One region of the Streptomyces sp. NPDC048389 genome, then DNA from elsewhere that is predicted to be linked to it. Evidence: riboswitches for the same ligand, from Rfam matches in the RefSeq annotation. Region 1 holds a riboswitch; the other holds the start of a gene.
What was found. Region 1 has a riboswitch for thiamine pyrophosphate ahead of thiO (glycine oxidase ThiO). Riboswitches for the same ligand answer to the same signal wherever they lie in the genome.
Positions count from the first base shown of each region.

Region 2: another riboswitch for thiamine pyrophosphate. It lies ahead of thiC (phosphomethylpyrimidine synthase ThiC); the one in region 1 lies ahead of thiO (glycine oxidase ThiO).

Region 1 is NZ_JBEZKP010000023.1:19,820-24,809, reverse strand. Features, by position in the region: gene pknB (Stk1 family PASTA domain-containing Ser/Thr kinase) at 1-108, opposite strand, end outside; gene AB0903_RS17855 (thiazole synthase) at 594-1,388, opposite strand; gene thiS (sulfur carrier protein ThiS) at 1,394-1,594, opposite strand; gene thiO (glycine oxidase ThiO) at 1,591-2,934, opposite strand; TPP riboswitch at 2,932-3,044, opposite strand; gene AB0903_RS17840 (hypothetical protein) at 3,096-3,437, shown strand; gene AB0903_RS17835 (FAD-dependent oxidoreductase) at 3,526-4,716, shown strand; gene AB0903_RS17830 (Rv2175c family DNA-binding protein) at 4,844-4,990, shown strand, end outside.
Region 2 is NZ_JBEZKP010000001.1:151,113-156,102, reverse strand. Features, by position in the region: gene AB0903_RS00700 (SsgA family sporulation/cell division regulator) at 96-530, shown strand; gene AB0903_RS00695 (YibE/F family protein) at 568-1,893, opposite strand; TPP riboswitch at 1,965-2,097, shown strand; gene thiC (phosphomethylpyrimidine synthase ThiC) at 2,090-3,889, shown strand; gene AB0903_RS00685 (hypothetical protein) at 4,401-4,990, shown strand, end outside.

The DNA of each region.
Region 1 (4,990 bases):
GACGGCCCGGTAGACCGTGGCCATGCCGCCGACGGCGATGCGCTCATCGACTCGGTAGCGGCCGTCGAGCACCTGCCCGACGAGGGGGTCCTGGAGGGTCGTATCCACGCGCCGATTCTACGAGCCGGGTCGGACAGGTCCGACGGCCGTGCGGAAGAGGGCCGGGACTGCAGCCGACCTGTGACGCGCGGGGCCCCTCTTCCCCCCGACCCGGGCTCCGCCCGGACCCGACCCGGGCTCCGCCCCCGTACCTCATCTCGCGCCTCAATCGCCGGCGGGGCTGGATGCGCCGGCCTCGTCGGGGCTCCGTCCCGTACCCCCGCCTCAGTCGCCGGGCTGGAACGCGCCCGGCGGGGCCGGGTGTGTCCGGCGGGGCTGGATTTCCGCGCAGCGACGACCAGACCGATCGGGGGTACTCCCACGGCCACCGGACGGTGGGGGAGGGCGTGAGGCCACCGCGCGAAGCGCGGTACCGGGGCGCGGGGCCCGCCTGCCGTGTGGCGGGGGTAGCGCTGCGGTGCAGCGGGAACGGCGGGTGGGGGGACAAGCCCGGCGCAGCGGCCGCGCCGCCAGCGCCCACCGCCGTCCGCCCGTCAGAACGCCGGCCGCTCCGGGTCCAGCGTCGCGCGGCCCTCGACCGGGGACGACGCCTCGGCGAAGTGGCGGCGGGGGATCCGGCCCGCCCGGTACGCCAGCCGCCCCGCCTCCACCGCGTGCCGCATGGCCTCCGCCATCAGGACCGGCTCCTGCGCCCGCGTCACCGCCGACGCCAGCATCACCGCCGCGCACCCCAGCTCCATCGCGAGCGCCGCGTCCGACGCCGTGCCGGCGCCTGCGTCGAGCACCACCGGCACGCCCGCCTGCTCGGTGATCAGCTGGAAGTTGTGGGGGTTGCGGATCCCCAGCCCGGAGCCGATGGGCGAACCGAGCGGCATGATCGCGGCACAGCCCACGTCCTCCAGCTTCTTCGCGAGCACCGGGTCGTCGTTCGTGTACGGAAGGACCGTGAATCCGTCGTCGACCAGTGTCTCCGCCGCGTCCAGCAGCTCCACCGCGTCCGGCAGCAGGGTCCGCTCGTCCGCGACGACCTCGAGCTTGATCCAGTCGGTGCCCAGCGCCTCCCGCGCCAGACGCGCGGTGAGGACCGCCTCACCGGCGGTGAAGCAGCCTGCGGTGTTGGGCAGGACCCGGATGCCAAGCCGGTTCAGTACGGACAGGACGGACCCTTGGACGGTCGGGTCAAGGCGGCGCATCGCCACGGTGGTGAGTTCCGTGCCGCTCGCGACCAGGGAGCGTTCGAGTACGTCGAGGCTGGGTGCCCCGCCGGTACCCATGATCAGCCTGGAGTCGAAGGTCGTCCCGCCGAGGATGAAGCGGTCGTCTGCCATGCGGATCAGCCTCCCTGCACTGCGGTGAGAATCTCGACGCGGTCACCGTCGCCGAGGGGGGTGCCGGGCCACTGGCTGCGCGGGACGACGGTCTCGTTGACGGCCGCGGCCACACCCGAGGGTGCCGCGGTGAGTTCCGCGACGACGGTGTCCAGCGTGGTCCCTGCGGCAAGATCGCGTGCCTCGCCGTTGACGGAGATGTTCATGCGGACTGCTCCTCGAGCGCGGTGTCCTGGAGGCCCGGGTCCTGGAGGCCGGAGTTCCGAAGACCGGCGTCCTGGAGGCCGGGGTTCCGAACATCGGGCTTCTCGACACCGGGCTTCTCGACACCGGGCTTCTGGAGGCCGGTCTCCGGAAGTGCGGGCCCCTGAAGGGCCGGCCCCCGCGCCGACGGGTGCCCCGCCGTGAAGCGCCGCGGCGAGAAGGGCCGGGCCACCTCGGGAAGTTCGCCGCTCACCAGCGCCTGGGCCAGCACGTCGCCGGTGACGGGCGTCAGCAGCACCCCGTTGCGGTAGTGCCCGGTCGCCAGCAGCAGCCCCGGCAGCTCCGTGCAGCCCAGGAGCGGCGCGTTGTCGGGGGAGCCCGGCCGCAGCCCGGCGCGGGTCTCCACGAGGGGCAGCTCGGTGATGCCCGGTACCAGTTCGTGCGCGTCGCGCAGCAACTCGTACACCCCGCCCGCGGTGACCGTGGTGTCCCAGCCGAGTTCCTCACTGGTCGCGCCGACGACGAGCTCGCCGTCCTCGCGCGGCACGAGGTAGACATGGCTGCCGCGCACCACGGCGCGCACGGTGCGGGAGAGGAACGGCGCGTAGGCCCGCGGCACGGTCAGCCGCAGGACCTGGCCCTTCACCGGCCGTACGGGCACCGGCACGTCCGCCGGTACGCCCTTCAGCCGGCCGCTCAGGCTGCCGCCCGCCAACACGACCTGACCGGCGCGCACTTCCGTGCCGTCGGCGAGGGCCGCCCCCACCGCCCGGTCGCCCTCGACGAGCAGCCGCTCCGCCCAGGTGCGGCGGAGGCCCACACCGGCCCGCTCGCAGGCCACGACCAGCGCCGCCGCCAGTCGCCGCGGGTCGACCTGGTGGTCGCCGTCCACCCGCAGACCGCCGCGTACGCCGGGCGCGAGCATCGGCTCCAGGCGGCGGCACTCGCGACCGGAGAGCCATTGGGAGTCCAGCCCCGAGCGACGCTGCAGCGCGTGCAGTTCGCGCAGATGCGCCCGGTCGTCGGCGTCGAGGGCGACGGCGAGCGTGCCGCAGGAGCGGTGGCCGACCTGCTGCCCGCTCGCCTCCTCCAGCTCGGCGACGAAGGCCGGGTAGCGGCGGGCCGATTCGAGATTGAGTCCGAGCAGTGTCTGCTCGCCGTAGTGGAGTTCGGTGACGGCGGCCAGCATGCCGGCGGCGACCTGCGCGGCCCCGCCGCCCGGCTCCGGGTCGGCGACGGTGACCCGCAGGCCCTGCTGCGCGGCGCGCCAGGCCGTGACCAGGCCGATGATTCCGCCCCCGACGACAAGGACGTCGGGGGTAGGTGGTGTACGAGACGACATGGGCGTCCAGCCCCTCCCTTCGCCGGCATGACCCGGATCAGGTTCGTACGGTCGGAGGCCGGTCAGCCTCCCTCTCAGCCCGGTGCGTCCGGGCTCCCGCGAGTGCCTTACGGTGGCCACCCTAACCCCCCGCCCCGACGCCCAGTAAGGGAGCCGCAGCAGTGGCGAAGACCCTCGACGGACTCGTTCTCTCCCCGGTCGCGGACCAGGCCCCGGGCCAGGTGGGCACCCGCACGCGGTTCAGGTACCACGAGGAGCGGGGCAGGATCTGGGCCGAGTACGCGGGCGGTGACGTGGTTCGCGGGCACCTTGTGGGGACTCGGGAAGGCGACCGGCTGGACTTCCGTTATGTGCAGCTGAAGACCGACGGCGAAACCTCCTCCGGTCACTGCGTCTCCTCGGTCGTGGAGCTGCCGGACGGGAGGGTGCGGCTGGAGGAGACGTGGGAGTGGGAGTCCCGGGAGGGCAGCGGGACGAGCGTGGTGGAGGAACTGCCTTCCTGACCGGTCGTCAGGTACGTAAGGTGTGCGGGTGGACGAACGGCAGCAGCAGACAGCGGAGCGGCGTCGGGTGGTGATCGTCGGCGCCGGCATGGCCGGTGTCCAGACGGCGGTCGCCCTCCGAGAACTCGGCTTCACCGGTCCGGTCGCCGTGCTCGGCGCTGAGCCGCATCAGCCGTACGACCGGCCACCGCTGTCCAAGGCCGTCCTGCTGGGCACGGCGGAGGGCTCGGCGTTCGACATCGACTTCGAGGCCCTCGACGTCGAACTGCGCCTCGGCGTCGAGGTGACCGGGGTGCGTACGGGCGCCCACGAGGTGGACACCGCGACCGGCCCCGTCCCGTACGACGTACTGGTGCTGGCCACCGGCGCGGAGCCAATCACCCTGCCGGGCGCGTCCGGCGTCCCCGGCGTCCATCTGCTGCGCACGCTGGACGACGCCGCACGGCTGCGGCCGCTGCTCGCCGAGAAGCACGACATCGTCGTGGTCGGTGCCGGCTGGATCGGCGCGGAGTTCGCGACGGCCGCCCGTCAGGCCGGCTGCGCGGTGACCGTCGTGGAGGCCGCCGACCGTCCGCTCGCCGGCACCATGCCCGCCGAGGTCGCCGCCCCGATGGCCGCCTGGTACGCGCAGTACGGGGCCGAGCTGCTCACCGGTGCCCGGGTCGACGCGGTCGAGCCGGGCACCGTCGTGCTGGCCGGGGGCCGCAGGATTCCGGCCGGTGCCGTCGTCGTCGGCATCGGCGCCCGGCCCGCCACCGGCCTGCTCGCCGGCTCCGGCATCGAGCTGGGTCCCGACGGGGCGGTCGTCGCCGACCGGTGGCTGCGCGCCTCCGCTCCCGATGTGTACGCCGTGGGGGACTGCGCCTCGTATCCGTCCGGCCGCTACGGGGAGCGTCTGCTCGTCCACCACTGGGACAACGCGCTCCAAGGGCCGCGCACGGTCGCCGCAGGCATCACCGGCGATGAGGGCACCACCGGCGCCGCGGGTATCGAGCCGTACGACCCGGTGCCGTACTTCTGGTCCGAGCAGTTCGGCCGTTTCGTCCAGTACGCCGGCCACCACGGCACCGCCGACACCCTGCTCCGGCGCGGCGACCCCACCGAAGACGCCTGGTCGGTGCTCTGGCTGCGTGGCGGCGCCCTGGTGGCACTGCTGGCCGTCGGCCGACCGCGTGACCTGGCGCAGGGACGCAAGCTGATCGTGTCCGGGGCGGCGCTGGATCCGGGGCGGGCAGCCGACCCTTCGGTCCCCCTGAAAGCCGCGGCCAGGCCCCTCTGAAGGGGGCGGCCGGATCCCGCCGAAGGCGTCGGCGGGGCCCTTGGAGGGCCACGGCGGGGTCCCTCTGGACGAGCGGTACGGCAGGTCCCGGCTTCCGGCTGTCGGTCCTGGATGGCAGGCTTGTCCCGTGACCGAGATTGACGCAAAGATCGATGCTCTCGTCCCCGCCTGGCTCCACCTGCCGGACATCGCGGAAATGCTCGATGTCGAGGTGACGCGCGTGCGGCAGTTGGTCAAGGAAGGCCAGCTGATCGCGGTGCGCCGCGGCGAGAAC
Region 2 (4,990 bases), on a different contig from region 1:
GATGACGCAAGAGGGCCTGGAGGATCGTTCCTGGCCGTTTTCTTCTGCTTTGCCGTACGGGTTCATTCAATGCTTCATCTGCTGCGGGGTATGTGATGCGCGAGTCGGTCCAGGCCGAGGTTCTGATGAGCTTTCTCGTCTCCGAGGAGCTGTCCTTCCGGATTCCGGTCGAACTGGGTTATGAGACGGGAGATCCGTATGCCGTGCGGATGACCTTTCACCTGCCCGGCGACGCGCCCGTGACCTGGGCGTTCGGGCGGGAGCTGCTGCTCGACGGAATCAACGGCCCGAGCGGGGACGGCGATGTGCACATCGCGCCCGTCGGGCCGGAGATCCTCTCCGACGTGAGTATCAGGCTCCGTGTCGGCCGTGACACGGCTCTCTTCCGGGCGGGAGCGGCACCGCTCGTCGCCTTCCTCGACCGTACGGACAAGCTGCTGCCCATGGGGCAGGAGCTCACGCTGGGTGACTTCGACGTGAGCCTGGAGGAGGCGCTCGGGCGGATCCTCGCCGAGGAGAACGCCGGCTGACGTGCTTCCGGCTGCCGCGGCGTCACCGCTTGCGCCGTCACCGCTTGCGCCGTCGCCCCCGGCCCGCGCGGCCCGGCGAAGCGCCCGGCGCCGCCGGTCCGGAACGGTCGGCCGAGACCACCAGGGTGGCGAGTGCCGTCGTCACCGGCACCGAGGCGACCAGCCCGATCGAGCCGACCAGGGTCCGTACGATCTCCTCGGCCACCAACTCGCTGGTGGCGACGGTGCCCACACTGGACTGAGCGATGGAGAAGAGCAGCAACAGGGGCAACGCGGCGCCGGCATAGGCGAGTACGAGCGTGTTGACGACGGACGCGATGTGGTCGCGGCCGATCCGGATGGCGGAGCGGTAGAGAGCGCGCCGGCCCATGTCCGGGTCGGCCTGGTGCAGTTCCCACACCGCCGAGGTCTGCGTCACTGTCACGTCGTCGAGCACGCCGAGCGAGCCGATGATGACGCCGGCGAGCAGCAGACCACTCATGTCGATCTCCGGATACAGCCCGTGGATCAGACCGGTGTTGTCGTCGGTGTTGCCGCTCAGGCTGGCCCAGCCGATGAACAGCGAGCCCAGCAGCCCGATCAGCAGCAGTGAGATCAGGGTCCCGAGCACCGCGACGGAGGTCCGCGCGGTCACCCCGTGACACAGATACAGCGCGATCAGCATGATCGCGCTCGCCCCGATCACCGCCACGACCAGCGGGTTCGAGCCCTGCAGGATAGCGGGCAGGATGAACAGCGTCAGGATGGCGAACGAGACCACGAGCGAGATCAGGGCCATCACACCCCGCATCCGGCCCACCAGGACCACGACGACGGCGAAGATCGCCGCCAGCAACGCCATCGGGAAGCCCCGGTCGATGTCCGTCACCGAGTACTGGAGGTCGCGGGGCGCGTCGGGCGCATAGGCGACGACGACGCCCTGGCCCTCCTCCAACTGCCGCGGCGCGTCCGGCTGGACGATTTCGACGAAGGTCCGGCCCTTGTCCGGGCCGGTGGTCACCTCGACGGTCGCCCTGGCGCACCGGCCCTGCTGCGAGTTCACCGCCTCGCGCCCCTGCGGCGTGGAGGTGTCACCGGTCGGCGGGACCTGGGCGGCGTTGACGTCCTCGCAGTCCACTCTCTCGACCGACACCACCCTGCCCTGCTCCGTCTGCCGGTCGAAGCCGACTCCGGTGCGCTCGTGGCCCGGCGCCCCGCCGGGCCACAGGACGGCGAGCCCGACGAGGACGGCCGTCGCGAAGGGGATGAGCACGGCCGCGATGACCCTGCGAAGGTGCTGGGAGACCGGCGCGGCGGGCCCATGACTGTGCACATGACTGTGGGCCTGGCCGTGCGGCTCGGGGGGCTGCTGCGATGAAGTCACGGACCGATCATCGCAAGAGCGGGAGGGGCCCTCTGTTCAGCGCGCCAGACATGACGCTAGCGTGGTGGCACCTTTGCACACGCGGGAGCTCGGAGCACCGGGCTGAGAGGGCGCTGACCTTCGTACATCCGTACGGGACAGCTGCGCCGACCGCCGAACCTGTTACCGGGTAATGCCGGCGTAGGGAGTAGGTCTCATGACCGTATCGGACGCAAGCACGCCTGCCTCGAACCAGAACGACGAGGCCGGGAAGTCCATCGGCTGGCACAAGGGATACGTCGAGGGCTCCCGCCCCGACCTCCGTGTGCCGGTACGGAAGGTGCACCTCACCAACGGCAGGGACGTGACGCTGTACGACACGTCCGGTCCGTACACCGACCCGAACGTCGAGACGGACGTACGCCGCGGTCTGCCGCCGCTCCGGGAGAACTGGATCATCGGTCGCGGCGACACCGAGGAGTACGCGGGGCGGCCCGTCCGCCCGGAGGACGACGGGATCAAGCACACGTCCCCGCGCGGCGGACTCCGCAACCTGGACGCGGTCTTTCCCGGCCGTCCGCGCCAGCCCCGCCGCGGGCGGGACGGCCGGGCCGTGACCCAGCTCGCCTATGCGCGCCGGGGCGAGATCACGCCGGAGATGGAGTACGTCGCCATCCGTGAGAACGTCTCCCCCGAGGTCGTGCGCGAAGAGATCGCGGCCGGCCGGGCCGTTCTGCCGGCGAACGTGAACCACCCCGAGATCGAGCCGATGATCATCGGTAAGCGTTTCCTGGTGAAGGTCAACGCCAACATCGGCAACTCCGCCGTCACCTCCTCCATCGAGGAGGAGGTCGAGAAGATGACCTGGGCGACCCGCTGGGGCGCCGACACGGTCATGGACCTGTCCACGGGGCGCAACATCCACACCACCCGCGAGTGGGTGCTCCGCAACTCCCCCGTGCCGATCGGCACCGTGCCGCTGTACCAGGCGCTGGAGAAGGTCGACGGCAAGGCCGAGGAGCTGACCTGGGACGTCTACAAGGACACGGTCATCGAGCAGGCCGAGCAGGGCGTGGACTACATGACCGTCCACGCGGGCGTGCTGCTGCGCTATGTGCCGCTGACGGCCCGCCGCAAGACCGGCATCGTCTCGCGCGGCGGCTCGATCATGGCGGCGTGGTGCCTGGCGCACCACAAGGAGTCGTTCCTGTACGAGAACTTCGAGGAGCTCTGCGAGATCCTCGCGGCCTACGACGTGACGTACTCCCTCGGCGACGGTCTGCGGCCCGGTTCGATCGCGGACGCCAACGACGAGGCGCAGTTCGCGGAGCTCAGGACGCTCGGTGAGCTCAACACGGTCGCCAAGCGCATGGGCGTGCAGACCATGATCGAGGGCCCGGGACACGTCCCGATGCACAAGATCAAGGAGAACATCGACCTCCAGCAGGAGATCTGCGAGGAGGCGCCGTTCTACACGCTGGGCCCGCTGACCACCGATGTGGCGCCGGCGTACGACCACATCACCTCGGGCATCGGAGCGGCGATGATCGCCTGGTGGGGCACGGCCATGCTCTGCTACGTGACGCCCAAGGAGCACCTGGGCCTGCCGAACCGCGACGACGTGAAGACCGGCGTCATCACGTACAAGATCGCCGCCCACGCGGCGGACCTCGCCAAGGGGCACCCGGGCGCGCAGGAGTGGGACGACGCGCTGTCCGACGCCCGTTTCGAATTCCGGTGGGAGGACCAGTTCAACCTGGCTCTGGACCCGGACACGGCGCGGGAGTTCCACGACGAGACGCTGCCTGCGGAGCCGGCGAAGACCGCGCACTTCTGCTCGATGTGCGGGCCGAAGTTCTGTTCGATGAAGATCAGCAGAAGCATCACGGAGCAGTTCGCCCCGGACCTGCTGCCCTCGGCCTCGGCCTCGGCCGAGGAGGTCGAGGCGGGGATGCTGGAGAAGTCCAGGGAGTTCGCGGCGGGCGGCAACCGGGTGTATTTGCCGCTTGCGGACTGACGGTGACGTCTCTCGGCGGTGCCCCGTGGTTCGATCGGCCATGGGGCACCGTCTTTCGTCAAGGGCGTTGTGCGTACCCCGATGGGCGGTTTCGCGGTGGTAGCCGGTCCCTCGGCTTCTCTTCGCAAGAGTGGATGTAATGACTGGCCCTCACCTGTGTAGCGTAAACGTTTCACTCGAATGTCAGGCATCAGGGCTAGTGGAACGCTCGTTATTAGGAATATGACGAGAGCACAGCTTTCCCCCGAGGCCGGGGCCCGGGGTACGGCCGGCACGGGGGCGGTCCCAACGGGCGCGTGGGCGTTGGGTCCCCGCTCTGCGGAGGGCGTGGCGGAGGGTAACGCGACGCTCCACCAAGAAGAGGATGGAATCGACCCGACGCACACTTCTTCCCTGCTGAACGACTTTCTGGCGTTGATCGGCCGTATCCAGGCCGATTACCACCGACTGTCGAACACAGTGGACGTGTCGCCGACTGTACGAGGCGATGGACGGACGGGGCTAAGCCTTCATGTATGACGAGTACGGCTCATTCGGTTCAGCGGTTTCCCACCCGGAAATGGGGGGCTATGGCAGGTGGGAGGACCCGTATGCCGCTTCCCCGGAGAACTTGCTGAGTACGCGTGAGCCGATGGCTCCTCTCGGCCTGGTCCTTGACGGGACGTGGGACCCGACAGCGGAACTGCAGCAATTGCTGCAGCCTTCTGCCGGACAGGAGATGCCCACGGCTTTCTCCGGCTATGGCAGCGGCCTTGAGCCGGGAGACGGCAGCGCACTCGCAGACCGGAACAGCGGCACCGCCGAACTTCCCCATGTCCGCCCCGTCCCGGGGCATCGCCGACGGGTACCGTCGCAGAAGCCGAGGTTCACTCTGCTGCAGACAGCCAGCGTCTCCATTGCCGTGGTGGCCGCCGTCATCGTTTCCGGGGTGAGCATCTTCGGAGGCATGGTCGCCCTGGACCCATTGCGGCAGATTGCCGCGTCACGAACGTCCCAGGGCCTGATGAGCTGGTGGCCGGTTCTGCTCTACGGGCCCTGGCTGGTTGCGTCTCTGTCCATCCTGCGCGCATCGCTCCACCATCGCCGAACGGCGCAATCCTG